DNA from 3 places in the Streptococcus iners subsp. hyiners genome. Region 1 is predicted to be linked to each of the others. Evidence: predicted binding sites of a transcription regulator. Region 1 holds the regulator's gene; each other region holds the start of a gene.
What was found. Region 1 encodes CtsR, which represses protease genes until heat stress. Its sites were predicted from a motif close to TTGGTCAAAAAAGGTCAAANA; they were not measured.

Region 1 (4,977 bases):
AGGTCATGATAATGATGGTATTGGAGAAATCAACCTTGCGTCCCTTACTGTCAGTCAAGACACCATCATCCAAGACCTGCAAGAGCACATTGAAAATATCTGGATGGGCTTTTTCAACCTCATCAAAAAGAAGAACAGAATAAGGTTTATTACGAACTTTTTCTGTTAATTCGCCACCTTCTTCATAGCCAACATAGCCTGGAGGGGCACCATTTAGACGGCTAGCTGCGAATTTCTCCATGTATTCAGACATGTCAAAGCGAATCAGAGCTGACTCGTCATCAAAGAGGACTTCTGCTAAGGCCTTAGCTAGCTCCGTTTTACCGACACCCGTCGGTCCCAAGAACATGAATGAACCAATCGGTCTGCGACCTGTCCGAATGCCTGACTGATTACGGCGGATGGCCCTGCTGACTGCAGAAATAGCTTCTTCCTGGCCAATGACACGCTGGTGTAATTCTGCTTCCAAATTCAAATACTTCTTGGCATCTGACTGGCTAAGCTTGGTCACAGGAATACCAGACAGACGACTGAGGGTTTCTAAGACATCTTCTTCCGTCACTTCCAAGTCATAGTTTTGACTGGATTTAGCTGCTTCTTTTGCTTGACGCAGTAGCTTGCTAACTGTCTTATACTTACCAGCCATCAAAGCCTTATCCAGACTGGTCAAACCAGATTCTGCCAATTCTCCCTGTCCCTTGGCACGATTTTGCACGGTTGCACTGGCTTCATCTAGCAAGTCGATTGCTGAATCTGGCAGGTTTTTACTGGTCAAATACCGCTTAGCGTAGGTCACAGCAGTTTCAACAGCCCTATCTCCAATACGGACCCTATGGTATTTCTCAAAAGTCCCTTTTAGACCAGACAAAATGGCAATGCCATCTTCCACAGTCGGCTCCTCAATCATCACCTTGGCAAAACGACGTACCAAGGCCGCATCTTTTTCGATATGCTTCTGATACTCCGCCTGAGTGGTCGCCCCAACCGTACGAAGGGTCCCACGAGCCAGGGCCGGCTTGAGGATATTGGCCGCATCCAGAGTCGAATCAATCCCTGAACCAGACCCCATAATCGTGTGCAGCTCATCGATGAAGAGTATCACCTGACCGTCTTCTTCAATGTCATTGATGATATTGTTCATCCGCTCTTCGAAGTCACCACGGAAACGAGTGCCCGCAATCACATTCATCAAGTCAAGTTCCAAAACCCGCATCTTAGATAGACTAACAGGCACATCACCTGAAGCGACACGTTGAGCCAAGCCCAAAGCAAGAGCCGTTTTTCCGACACCCGCATCACCGACTAGGACAGGGTTGTTTTTCGTCTTGCGGGAAAGGATTTGAATCATCCGCTCAATCTCGACATCACGGCCAATGACCGGTTCCATCTTGCCTTCTCGGGCCAGGGCAGTCAAATCTCGGGTATAGTCTTCCAAACCACCCGTTTGAGGTCCAGGAGGCATGCCCATCATCTGTCCCGCATTGACTGGCTTGGCTTTTCCGCCCTTCATCAAGCCACGAACAGCCTTCATATCTTCCTTGGTAAATCCTGCACGTTTTTCTAAGCTCTTGCGCAAATCTACAAAACGAATCTTGTCATCGGAATCTTCCAAATGAAAACCGACCTTGTCCAAAATCAGACTGGCAGTCGAACGTCTGTTCAGCAACATGGCTAGGAAAAGGTGTTCTGTTCCCAACTCCTTGGCCTTGACCACTTCCGCAATCTTTTTAGCTAAGCTTGCTGTTTCATCCAAACGTTTAGAAGACGGCAAGATACGAAAACTCTCCAAGTCTTCACGATAGACCTTCTCCGTCACGACAAAGGTCGCATGCTCATACTCTGAAATAGAAGCAGGATATTCTGCCAAGACTGCTCCAGCAACCGTATCGTGATTGATGACAAAGGCCAGGAGAATATGCCAGGTTTCCAAATACTCACAGGCATAGCGTTGGGCGACCAACTGGGCATCTTCAAACACCCTTTGTAAACCAGTTGAAATCTTCATGAATTTATTCCTCTTTCCTATCTAAGCGCCGCAAAACCTGGCGCATCATCCGAGCGCGAATACTATCTGCATCCTTGCCCAAGACCTCATCCGAACTCGTTGCCAAAAAGAGATTTCCCTCCCTTTCTGTCATCAATCCTTCATCAAACAACAACTGCAAAATATCTGCATAGACCGTAGCAGACAGCTGCTCGCCCATATTGTTTAATAAATCATGGACCAGTTCATGCTTGTCTGAAAAGGTAATACGCCCAATGCGGATGTAGCCACCGCCACCTCGCTTGCTTTCCACAATATAGCCACGACTGGCTGTAAAACGGGTTTTGATGACATAGTTTATCTGGCTGGGAACCACTTCAAACCGGCTGGCCAATTCGCTGCGGCGCAATTCTGCCACATTGACCTGGTCCAAGATGGCTTTGATATGCTCTTCGATATAATCTGATGTATTTTTCATCGCCATAGTATCGCCTCTTTCTTTGACTATCTTTGACCATTATACCCTAATTTGACAAATATTGAAAGAAAAAGCCCAGCCTTATCCGTAGCAGAATTTTGAAATCTCTCCTCAAATTTTCTATAATAGAAAGAAAAAGGAGAAAGGACTAGGGCTTCCGTATTTGGTTGAACTGAATACGGGCTAGGGACTGGACCAGAAAGAAAAACCAGAACAGGACGCTTGCATCGTCCTTCTATTACCTATTTTGTCTGTGTCCGCTTAAGGCCCTTTATATCTTACACCATGAACTTTCAAGATTACATTCAAGATTTTACAAATGTGACTGTGGAGCAGGCACAGAGCCTTCTAACTGCCAAAGACGGTGCTGTTCTCTTCATCGGACGTAGCACCTGCCCTTACTGCAACCGCTTCGCACCAAAACTCCACAAGGTAGCCCAAGACAAGCAAGTGACCGTCCACTTCCTCGACTCCAGCCAAGTCAGCCCTGAACTTCAGGCCCTCCGTGACCACTACCAAGTTCCTACCGTACCTGGTCTTCTCGTCGCTAAATCTACTGGTGTCCAAGTCCGCTGCGATTCCAGCATGACGGAAGAAGAGATTGCGGCGTTTATTCAAGGCTAATGCTAGACATTTCCTACCAAGCCAACACCTTCCGCATCTCTCATCACGGAAGACCAATCGGCAGCATCCATACCTACAGCAACCCCTACCACCAAGTCAATATCTATCTGCGACTGGATTTGGCCGATTTCGAATGCACCATAGCAAAGCAGCTCTTCCAGTCCCTACAGACTTTCTTAGAAGGTAAGCCTCTGCAGGTTATGCTCTCCTCTGCAGAGCAGGAAAGAATCCATTTCCTTACCGCAGCTGGCTTTGTCTGCAAGCGGAAATGCTATGAGTTCGAAGTGACCAAGCAAGACTACCTTGGTCAAACAACTACCACTAACATCATCACAGCTCGAAAAGGCACCGCACCTTATCAAATAGCCTGTCAGCAAATTTTTGACCACTATCAAACAGTCCACCAAGACATCAATCCTTGGACTGCCAGTCAAGAAGAATTTGAAAAGGGCTTACCTGATCTGGTTTATACAGACTCAGCCAATTGTGCCTTCGTAGAAAACAATGAAATTGCCTATGTATGCGGAAAAGATGAACAAAGCCTTGGTTCCTTCATCCAAGCAGTTATTTGCCAACTATTTGAACAGTATGAGCAAATTAGCTTTGAGGCTGATGACTGCGATCCTATCGCCATGCATTTAGCTGACCAATTCCGACAACCAAACAAGCCTAGTTGGGACACTTATATCTTAAAAAGCTAGCAAAAAGCACCGACCACAAGGCCGGTGCTTTTTAAGGAGATTATGAAAAATATTTAGGATTGATACTAGTATAACTCACTCAACCTGTTCAAACATCCGCCCTAAGACCGATTTATCAAAAAAAGAACTCCTTTTCGGAAGTTCTTCGTTATATCTTATTTACCAAGAGCTGCTGCCATAGTAGCTGCAACTTCTGCTTCAAAGTCGTTTGAAGCTTTCTCGATACCTTCACCCACTTCGAAACGAGCAAATTCTACAACTGAAGCGTTTACTGAGTTCAAGTAAGCTTCAACTGTTTTGCTGTCGTCCATGATGTAAACTTGAGCAAGAAGTGTGTATGCTTGGTCAACTTGAGTGTTGTCAAGCATGAAGCGATCCATTTTACCTGGGATGATTTTGTCCCAGATTTTTTCTGGCTTGCCTTCTGCTGCCAATTCTGCTTTGATTGCTTCTTCAGCTGCTGCAATCACTTCGTCAGTCAATTGAGCTTTTGAACCGTATTGCAAGAGTGGCAATGCTGGTTTGTCAACCATTGCACGGCTTTCGTTGTCTTGTTCGATTTTGTGGTTGATTTGTGCCAACTCATCTTTAACGAATTGCTCATCCAACTCAGTGTAAGAAAGAACAGTTGGTTTCATCGCAGCGATGTGCATTGAGATTTGTTTAGCAAGAGTTTCGTCACCACCGTCGATTACTGAGATAACACCGATACGTCCGCCATTGTGTTGGTAAGCACCAAATGCTTGAGCATCTGTTTTTTCAACCAAAGCAAAGCGACGGAATGAGATTTTCTCACCGATTGTTGCAGTTGCGTTTACGTATGCTTCTTCAAGAGTTTCACCTGAAGGCATTGTCAATTTAAGAGCTGCTTCGTTGTCAGCTGGTTTACCTTCTGCAATTACTTTAGCAGTAGTGTTTACCAATTCAACGAATTGAGCGTTTTTCGCAACGAAGTCTGTTTCAGCGTTAACTTCAACAACTGCTGCTACATTACCATCAACGTAAACACCTGTCAAACCTTCAGCTGCTACACGGTCAGCTTTCTTAGCTGCCTTAGCCATACCTTTTTCGCGAAGCAATTCAATCGCTTTTTCGATATCACCTTCAGTTTCAACCAATGCTTTTTTCGCGTCCATAACGCCAGCACCTGATTTTTCACGCAATTCTTTAACGAGAGCTGCTGTAATTTC
Region 2 (4,977 bases), 310 kb from region 1:
TAATAGTGACCAATTTCGGCTGTAAAACCAAGCTCTTCCATTAGTTCGCGTTCTAGGGCGATGAGATGATTTTCCCCTTTTTCGATTTCCCCACCTGGTAGGAACCAGGCACCATTTGGTGCTTGAACGAGGATGATATTTTCTTTCTTTTCATCAGGGATAACAGCATAGACACCAAATCGATTTTGATAGTCTACGTCAGCCTTCTTTTCTCCAAAAACGGCAATATTCATAGTAAACTAAGTCCTTTTTACAATTGAGATGACTATATTATACCATTTTTCTTACATTTTTCCTCAGACTAGACTTTTCTGGTCAAATCAGGTATTTTTTTATATGTGAGGAAGGATTTTTGAAAAAACGAGGCTGGGCAAAAAGTCCAGCCTCTCTTCTCAGAGTTCGCATCAACATCTCAGCGCAGTGGTTGATTGGCAGATTTGTTCGTGTTTCACACTCCAAATCTGACCTAATCAACTGTGCGGGGGTGGGAAGACGAACTCTTTTTTGACCAGTCGAGTTCTTTCCCACTCCCACTTTTCCTACTTATTTTGTTTTTGTATGTGCCTTGATTTGAATGTTCCCCTTGCTGGTCATAACAGCGCGAAGGTCTTTTTCGCTTGGGTTTTCCAAGTAAAAGTCTGTAATGGCATCTTCAATTTGGTCTTGGATAGTTCTGCGTAGTGGCCGAGCCCCCATTTTGGGATCGTAACCTAGATCAACTAGCTTTTCTTTGACCTTATCTGTCACATGTAAGCTAATACCGTTGTTAGACAAGCGTTTGTTGACATCATCCAGCATGAGGCTGACAATTTCGAGGAGGTTTTCCTTGCTGAGTGGTTGGAACTCGATGATTCCGTCAAAGCGGTTCATGAATTCTGGACTGAAGAAATTGCTGAGTTGGCCAAGAACCGACTGGGTGCGACCTTCCATGGCTGCTCCAAAGCCTACACTTGCTTCAACCTTACCAGTTCCAGCATTTGAAGTCATGATGATAATGGTGTCCTTGAAGCTGACTGTGCGTCCCTGACCATCTGTCAGACGGCCGTCATCGAGAACTTGGAGGAACATGTGCATGACATCAGGGTGGGCTTTTTCTACTTCATCCAAGAGGATGAGAGAGTAAGGATTGCGGCGGACTTTTTCAGTTAGCTGACCGGCTTCTTCATAGCCTACATAGCCTGGAGGGGCACCGACTAGCTTGGCAACGGCATGTTTCTCCATGTACTCAGACATATCGAAGCGAATCATACTATCGGCAGAACCGAAGAGTTCGATGGCTAATTGTTTGGATAGTTCTGTTTTACCGACACCGGTTGGTCCGACAAATAGGAAGGAGCCGATTGGGCGGTTTGGCGCTCCAAGACCAACACGGTTGCGGCGAATGGCCTTGGCGATTTTGTCTACAGCTTCATCTTGACCAATAACATGGGCCTTGAGGTCGCTAGCCAGGTTGATGAGTTGAGATTGTTCTTTTTCTTTCAAATCACCAACAGGGATGTTGGTTTTTTGTTCTACGATGGCTTCAATTTCCTTTTCAGTAATGAGGGGAATATCTTCCTCGCTGATGGTTGCCTTTTGCATTTCCTTATACTTGGCAATCTGGTCGCGGAAATAGGCAGCCTTCTCGTAGTCCTCATCACGAGTTGCTTGGGCCTTACGATTTTCGGCATCAATCAAGCGTTGGTCGATTTCTTTTGGATCAACAAAATTGAGGGTCAGGTTCATCTTAGAACCAGCTTCGTCCAGTAGGTCAATGGCCTTGTCTGGCAAGAAACGGTCTTGAATATAGCGATTTGAAAGGACAGCAGCAGCTTCAATAGCTGCGTCAGAGTATTTGACATGGTGATAGTCCTGATACTTATTCTGGATACCCTTGAGAATGATAATGGTTTCTTCAACGCTTGGTTCTTCGACCTTTACAGGTTGCATACGGCGTTCTAAGGCTGCATCCTTCTCGATAATACGGTATTCGTTGAGGGTTGTTGCACCGACTAGCTGCATTTCACCACGGGCAAGGGCAGGTTTGAGGATATTTCCAGCATCCATATTGCCATCACCAGCAGATCCAGCACCGACAATCTCGTGGATTTCGTCGATAAAGAGGATAATCTCACGACGATTACGGATTTCCTCTATGAGTTTTTGCATGCGTTCTTCAAATTGACCACGGATACCAGTCCCTTGTACCAGGCTGACAACATCTAATCGGATGACTTCCTTACCTTGCAATTTTTGTGGCACGTCGCCGTCGACAATTTTTTGAGCCAACCCTTCAACAACAGCGGTTTTACCGACACCTGGCTCACCGATGAGGACAGGGTTGTTCTTGGTACGGCGGTTGAGGATTTCGATGACACGCGTAATTTCTTGGTCACGGCCAATCACTGGGTCAATATCTCCGCGACGGGCAATTTCCGTCACGTTGATACCAAACTCTTCTAAAAGTCCATTTGGTTGTTGGGGTTGCTGAGGTGGTGGAGTTTGCCCACCACGCCCGTTGTTCCCTCCTGCTTGTGTTGGTGGGGTTTGGTCACGTTTCTTGCCAGCTGGAGTGTTTCCTGGATAGCCTCCCAAGTGATTGAAGAACTCGCTGAAAGGGTCCATATTATTTGGGTTTGTTAAATCCCCTAAACCACGCAAGATGGCATTATTAGGATCAGTTTTCATAATTTGGTAGCAGTTGTGGCAGAGATCTACCTGTTGTTGCTTACCATTCAGATTGGTATAGAGATGGATGGTTGCATCGTTGATTTTACAGTTATGACAGAGCATCGTTCTACCTCTTTCTATGGAATGGACCTTTGTCAAATAGTCAATAAAGGTCAGTTATAGCTTTATTATAACAAGATTTAGGGAAAAATCAAGAAACTGCTATATTCGGAACATAATCACTTGGATGCCTTGGAACTGACAAGAAAATGTTGAAAAATCAAGACTTTTTTTATAATATGTGGTAAAATGTTTTTATAAAAAGGATTAGGAGAAGGAATATGGAATCACATTTGGTGAGAATTATCAATCGTCTGGAAGCTATGGCTAACGATGGCGGTACATTGAAACGTAATTTTGAGCGTGAAGGTGTTGTTGTTGCAGAAGTGGCTTATAGCTATGACGAGGAAAATGGTTCAGTATTTACCTTGCGTGATGTCGCTGCTCGTGAAACCTATACGTTTGACAGCATTGACTTGATTGCGATGGAAATCTACGAATTGTTGTACTAAGAACAAGCTCGAGCACCGATAGGTGCTTTTTTCTTGCAATAAAATGAATATCTAAGCAAAAATAGTTGCATAAATATTCAAAAATGGTATAATGGTGTCTAGATCATATTTGAGGAGTGAATGAATGGATTTTTCTTTCTTGCCTGATTATTGGGCATATTTTAATTATGGGGCCCTTGTAACCCTTATTATCGCTTTTTTCTCGGTTTTCTTTGGTAGTATTTTAGGGACGCTCTTGGCCTTTGCCCAACGCAGTAGATATAAGGTTCTGGTTTGGCTTGCCAATATTTATGTATGGATTTTCCGCGGTACTCCAATGGTAGTACAGATTATGATTGCCTTTGCCATGACCAATTTTGTTGCACCGACTATCCAAATAGGGATTTTAGATGTAGATTTGACGCGTTTAATTCCAGGGATTATTGTCATTTCTATGAACTCCGCAGCCTATGTGTCTGAAACCATTCGTGCGGGTATCAATGCTGTGCCAAAGGGTCAATTGGAAGCAGCTTATTCATTAGGTATTCGTCCAAAACAAGCCATGCGCTATGTCATTATGCCACAGGCTATCAAGAATATTCTCCCTGCTTTGGGAAATGAGTTTGTAACCATTGTTAAGGACAGTTCGCTCCTGTCAACCATTGGTGTTATTGAGTTGTGGAATGGGGCACAGACGGTTGCTACGACGACTTATCTCACTCAAAGTCCGCTTATTTTTGCAGCCTTCTATTATTTGATGATGACCAGTATTTTGACCCTAGGCATTCAAGCTCTTGAGAAAAAATTAAACAAGGGAGGACACTAAGATGACAGAAGCAATTATTTCCATAAAAGATCTTCATAAGTATTTTGGTGAAAATGAAGTTTTAAAAGGGATTGATTTAGATATCCAGCAAGGTCAAGTGGTTGTCATTATCGGTCCCTCAGGTTCAGGAAAATCAACTTTCTTGCGTACCATGAATCTCTTAGAGGTACCGACCAAGGGGACGGTGACTTTTGAAGGGGTCGATATTACGGACAAATCCAATGATATTTTCAAGATGCGTGAGAAGATGGGAATGGTTTTCCAGCAGTTTAACCTTTTTCCAAATATGACCGTATTAGAAAATATTACCCTGTCACCTATTAAGACAAAAGGAATTGCTAAGGCAGAGGCAGAAGCTAAGGCGCATGAATTGTTGGCAAAAGTTGGTTTGCCTGACAAGGCGGATGCCTATCCACAAAGTCTATCAGGTGGTCAGCAGCAACGGATTGCCATTGCCCGTGGTTTGGCCATGGATCCAGATGTCTTGCTCTTTGATGAGCCGACCTCAGCCCTTGATCCTGAAATGGTTGGTGAGGTACTTGCGGTTATGCAGGACTTGGCTAAGTCAGGGATGACCATGGTAATCGTAACCCATGAAATGGGCTTTGCGCGTGAAGTAGCAGACCGAGTTATCTTTATGGATGGAGGCTATATTGTTGAAGATGGAACTCCAGAAGAAGTTTTTGAACACACCAAGGAAGAACGGACTAAGGATTTCTTATCCAAAGTCTTATAAGCTCAACTCCGACATTGTTCGGAGTTTTTTGCTGTTTTCAGATGAATTGGGTGAGAACCTAGTCAAATCAGTGGCAAATAGGGTATAATGAAGAAAAAGTGAGGAGATTTTAAGCAATGACAGTGATTGATGGAAAGGCCTTGGCAGCCAAAATGCAGGCAGCTCTGGCAGAAAAAACAGCTCGATTAAAAGTGGAGAAGGGCTTGGTACCAGGC
Region 3 (4,977 bases), 170 kb from region 1:
AAGTTGGTCACATTTGTATGGTCCAAATAGAAGTCTGTCACCTTATCACGAATTTGGCTTTCGATGACCCGACGGAGTGGGCGAGCCCCCATTGCCTTGTCATAGCCGGCTTCCATCAAGAATTCTTTGGCAGCTTCCGTCACTTCAAGGGTAATCCCTTTTTTAGCTAGGGTTTGATTAACCTGTGCTAACATCAAGTCAACAATTGCTTTTAGATTTTCCTTGTCCAGATGTTTAAATTCTATAACTGCGTTGAAACGGTTGAGGAATTCCGGACGGAAGAATGGAGCAATGCGGTCCATGATATCTAGCTCTTCCTCACCTTCTGCCATTCCATAACCAAAACCTGCATTTGATGTAGCGATGATAATGGTATTTTTAAAGTTAACTTGGTTGCCCTGTCCATCAGTCAAATGCCCGTCATCCAGCACTTGCAAGAGAAGTGTAATCACTTGTCGATCTGCTTTTTCAATCTCATCCAAGAGGACAATGGAGTACGGATTGCGGCGGACACGCTCTGTAAGAGTATGGGAATTGTCATCGTAGCCCACATAACCCGCTGTGGTCCCGATTAATTTGGAAACGGCTGTCCGATCACTGTATTCAGACATATCCAGGCGGATAATGGCATCCTTGTTACCAAACAAGTCTAGCGCTAACTGTTTTGCCAACTCTGTCTTACCGACACCTGTCGGACCGACAAATAGGAAGGAACCAATCGGACGGTTGCCGTCATCAAAACCTGCACGATTCCGACGAATGGCACGAGATACAGCTTCCACCGCATCGTCTTGACCGATAACCTTGGCTGACAGGCGATTTTTCAATTCCTTGAGCCGTTCAATGTCAGAGGCTCCCATTTGAGAGACTGGAATTCCTGTCATACGCTCAACTGACTGAGCCACATCATTGACGGTCGCTACTACTTTCTGTTGCTCTGTATGAGTATCAATCTGTTTTTGTAGCTTATCAATACGGACTTTTTCATTCAAGGCTTTTTCATAATCCTCTTTTTCAGCTGCTTCCAACTGCAACTGTTTTGCCTCAGCCATTTCTGCTTCCAAGGTCTGAATATCTGTCACAGGATGTTGTGCAGCCAAGTGAGCAGCGGTCACATCAATCAGGTCAATAGCCTTATCAGGCAAGCTACGTTGCGGAATATATTGGACGGAATAATCAACTGCAGCTCTCAAAACCTCATCTGGCAATTCAATATTGTGGTGGGCTTCATAAAGCGGCTTAATCCCTTTCAAAATCTGGTAGGTGTCTTCTGCGGACGGAGCATTAACCTTGACTTCATTGAAACGACGAGCCAGAGCGGCGTTCTTGTGAATGGTATTGCGGTATTCGTCCTGCGTAGTGGCACCGATAACCGTCAATTCCCCACGGGATAAAGCTGGTTTGAGAATATCCGCTAAACCCTTGGAACCGGAGTCTCCACCAGTACTACCAGCTCCCAAAATCTGATGAATTTCATCAAAGAAGAGAATGATATTGCCAGCTTTTTTAACTTCATCCACAAGATTCTGCACATTTTCCTCAAAAGCCCCACGATACTGAGTCCCAGCTTCCAAGCCTGAAATGTCGATGGAGATGATTTCCTTGTTCTTAATGGCTGCTGGCACATCACCATTGACAATGGCTTGAGCCAAGCCTTCTACTACCGCAGTTTTCCCAACACCTGCATCACCGACCAAAACTGGATTGTTCTTGGTACGGCGCGCCAAAATTTCTGCTGTTTCTTGGATTTCCTTGTTGCGTCCAATGACTGGATCCAACTTCCCTTCACGCGCATCTTGGGTCAAATTGCAACCTAGTTTTGCAAGAATTCCGTCTGACTTTATCTGACCTTTAGTCTGTGCTTGAGCCACTTCTTCTGTCTGTGGCAGACGACCAGTCTGACGGTACATAGCGAATTCTTCTGGTGTCACTTCACGCCCATTGATAGAATAACGGCGACGCTCTGTGCTGTAACCTCCCATATTGCCCATGAGTTGATTGAAAATATCGTCCATATTGTTAAAATTATTGAAATTGTTGTTCATCGTTTTTACCTCATTTATAATTTTATTTTTTTGACTTTTACTGACCTTTGTTTTAAAAAAATTGATTTAGTCTTTTAGTTTGCTTTTAGTACTAGGCAACGAGCTGAAGGCAGTACTGAAGTACGGCAAAGCGAGTTAACGCAGTAATAAAAGATAAACTAAATGACGCTAATAGGGTATAATCCTGTCTTTCATCCTAACCTCCTCAGAAGTTTGTCTTTTACTGACCAATAGGTTCAAGAGTAAGTCAAACCGTTCTCGTTTGACCTAAACTGACCTTTTGTTCAAAGAATTCGTAAGGTCCTTTACCTTACGAATCTTATTCTACACCATTGGTCAGTAAAAGTCAATAATTTTGTTTGACCTTTTTTGACTTTTTATAGTCGAATGAATTAGCTTTCAGACAAGGAACTGAGGCGCAGGCTATACTAAAGTATGGCAAGGCGAAAGTGACGATGTATCAAAGTTAATTCAAATGACTAAAAAAAATCTACCTGACGGTAGATTTGGTAGCTACTAGATGATAATCCCTTCCAAATGATCCAGTTCATGCTGAACAATCTGGGCTTGGAAGTCTGTCAGCTTTAGGCTGTTCTTTTTCCATGAAGCATCAAAAAACTCCACTTCAATCTCCTGATAGCGTGTCGTCGGGCGAGTACCTTCGAGCGACAGGCAGCCCTCTTCTGTCTGATAGGGCTTGGCCTTGCTGATGAGGACGGGATTGTACATGACCAGGTTGGTGAAGCCCATGTTGACGATGATAATCCGCTTTTTGACGCCAATCATGTTGGCCGCCATACCCACACAGGCGTGTGCGTTGGCTGTCAGGGTGTCCTGCAAATCTTGACCGACCTGCACATCTAGCTGAGTCGCAGGCTCAGACTTCTGCTGCAGGAAGAAAATATCTTTCATAATAGGTTGAATCATGGGGTGTCTCCTTATTTTCTAGCTTCATCTAGTATACCAAAAAAGCCTAGTTCTCACTAGACTTCTTTCGTTTATTCTTTGCAATAAACTGCTATTGCCTGACTAACAAAACTGGCTGTTCCTAGTCCACCTGCTCGGTCGATATTGACTGTAAATCGTTCATCGTCAACATACATAAGACCTAGATTTTGTAAGATTTCCTTGGTGCAGGTGTAGAAATTTTCCGTGATATAGGCCTGCAAGTTGGCTACCTGAGCCTGCACATCTGGATGATCGGATTCCAAGCTCTGCATTTTTCCAAAAAACTCAAAAATAGCCTGCATCTCTTGGGCAAACACCCGGTCCTTACTGGCATCGTATTTCTCTTCAAATTCCGCAAAGGCTGAGGTATTCCCCCAACGTTTCTTTGCCTCCGCCTTGTAGGCTTCTAGTTGACTGCTGTCAAATGCGTGAAAATCCATGACTTCTCCTCCTTTTTCTATGAGCAATCTGGCGTGATTGATGATGCGATCCAGCCGTTCCCTTTTGAGCTCTAAAAGGGTGATATGATCCCGCAAGACCTGCTGACGATTGACTTCTGTCACATCCAGAAGCTGCTGAATGTCTTTGAGAGGAAAATCCAACTCACGAAACAATAGAATTTCTTGCAGACGAGCCAAATTTTCTTGATTATAGTAGCGATAACCATTTTCAGCCACAAATGCTGGTTTGAGCAAACCAATCTGGTCATAGTGGTGCAAGGTCCTCACCGTCAATCCTGTCAACTGACTGATCTGCTTAACTGTCCAATTTTCGTTCATAGAAATCTCCTCTCTACCACCAGTATAAGCGATAACGTAGGGTGAGGGTCAAGGGAAAAATGAATTTTTTATCCCTTCTTTGTAATTTCATTCATATAGCCAGCCGTAATAATCCCCGCAGGTAGAGCAACAATCGCAATTCCAATTATTGAAGACAACATTGTAATGATTTTTCCTAGCATTGTTGTTGCAAATATATCACCATAACCAACAGTAGTTAATGATATTGTCGCCCAATAAATTGCATCAAAAAATGTTTCAAAAGTATCAGGCTCAACCGAAAAAATCAATAAAGCAGTAAAGAAAATATAACCAACAGCCAGGCTTGCTACTAGCAATAATGACTCTTTTTGATTTTGCAAAACATTCGTCAAAATCTGAATGTTTTTTGAATAGCGGATAACTTTGAAAACTCGAAGTACTCGCCCCATCCGTACAATTTTCAATAATCGAAGACTGTTATTAAAGTATAAAAAAGTCGGTAAAATGGACAATAAGTCCACTATGGCTAATAAGCTAAATGGGTAGAACAGAAATGATAGTTTTCCTTTTTGCAATTTGAAATCAGCTGTTAGTATTCTAAAAAGATAATCCAAGCAAAAAATAGCAGTCGAAATATAATCCACTAACAAATGAAAAGAATTCGTATGCTTAGACATCAAAGGAATGAAACTAACCACTATTGCAAATAACATTATTAAATTATAGCAACGTGACAATAAACTATCGTTATCATTTTCTAGAATACAAAATAATTTTTCCCTCATCTCACTCCACCCTTACCGGCACGCGCCCGTAGGTCTGCTCTGCCATTTCGTCAGCGCCCAATTGATAGACCACATCCGCCTGCTGGGTCAGACTGTCCCAGGGCTCTTTGCCGATCCGCGTCATCAGGTCCACCCGCTCCTTGACAATCTTTAGATAGGCCTGGCCTCGAGTTGAAAAGCCCAATACATGAACTGCTTCTGGCAAGGGAGTTTCCACCGCATTAACCAAGATGTAGGTCAGCACCCGCCGCACCCGCGCCTTGGTGTAGCGCTTGGTCGCAACGGCATCCACTAACTCCTCCACGGTCGCTACGCTCCCAATGGCAGAGCGGATACGACTGGCTAGTTCTTCGTTGACCTGAAAGACCTGACTGAGATCTGGGTGGGTCGCAATCTGGTAGCGGAGCAGAGGAAAATAGTTTCTCCAGCTTACCTTGG

Region 2: a site for CtsR is predicted at 2,809-2,829, ahead of PW220_RS07705 (ATP-dependent Clp protease ATP-binding subunit). Genes of this name have one in related genera too.
Region 3: a site for CtsR is predicted at 2,073-2,093, ahead of PW220_RS08365 (ATP-dependent Clp protease ATP-binding subunit). Genes of this name have one in related genera too.

The regions. Positions count from the first base shown of each region.
Region 1 is NZ_CP118734.1:1,846,598-1,851,574, forward strand. Features, by position in the region: gene PW220_RS09215 (ATP-dependent Clp protease ATP-binding subunit) at 1-2,005, opposite strand, end outside; gene PW220_RS09220 (CtsR family transcriptional regulator) at 2,010-2,468, opposite strand; gene PW220_RS09225 (DUF6568 family protein) at 2,748-3,086, shown strand; gene PW220_RS09230 (GNAT family acetyltransferase) at 3,086-3,787, shown strand; gene tsf (translation elongation factor Ts) at 3,943-4,977, opposite strand, start outside.
Region 2 is NZ_CP118734.1:1,536,224-1,541,200, reverse strand. Features, by position in the region: gene PW220_RS07710 (NUDIX hydrolase) at 1-233, opposite strand, end outside; gene PW220_RS07705 (ATP-dependent Clp protease ATP-binding subunit) at 544-2,772, opposite strand; gene PW220_RS07700 (DUF1797 family protein) at 2,991-3,221, shown strand; gene PW220_RS07695 (amino acid ABC transporter permease) at 3,346-4,026, shown strand; gene PW220_RS07690 (amino acid ABC transporter ATP-binding protein) at 4,028-4,762, shown strand; gene PW220_RS07685 (bifunctional methylenetetrahydrofolate dehydrogenase/methenyltetrahydrofolate cyclohydrolase) at 4,879-4,977, shown strand, end outside.
Region 3 is NZ_CP118734.1:1,673,355-1,678,331, forward strand. Features, by position in the region: gene PW220_RS08365 (ATP-dependent Clp protease ATP-binding subunit) at 1-2,045, opposite strand, end outside; gene PW220_RS08370 (peptide deformylase) at 2,562-2,972, opposite strand; gene PW220_RS08375 (MerR family transcriptional regulator) at 3,044-3,772, opposite strand; gene PW220_RS08380 (ion transporter) at 3,841-4,539, opposite strand; gene PW220_RS08385 (nucleotidyltransferase) at 4,541-4,977, opposite strand, start outside.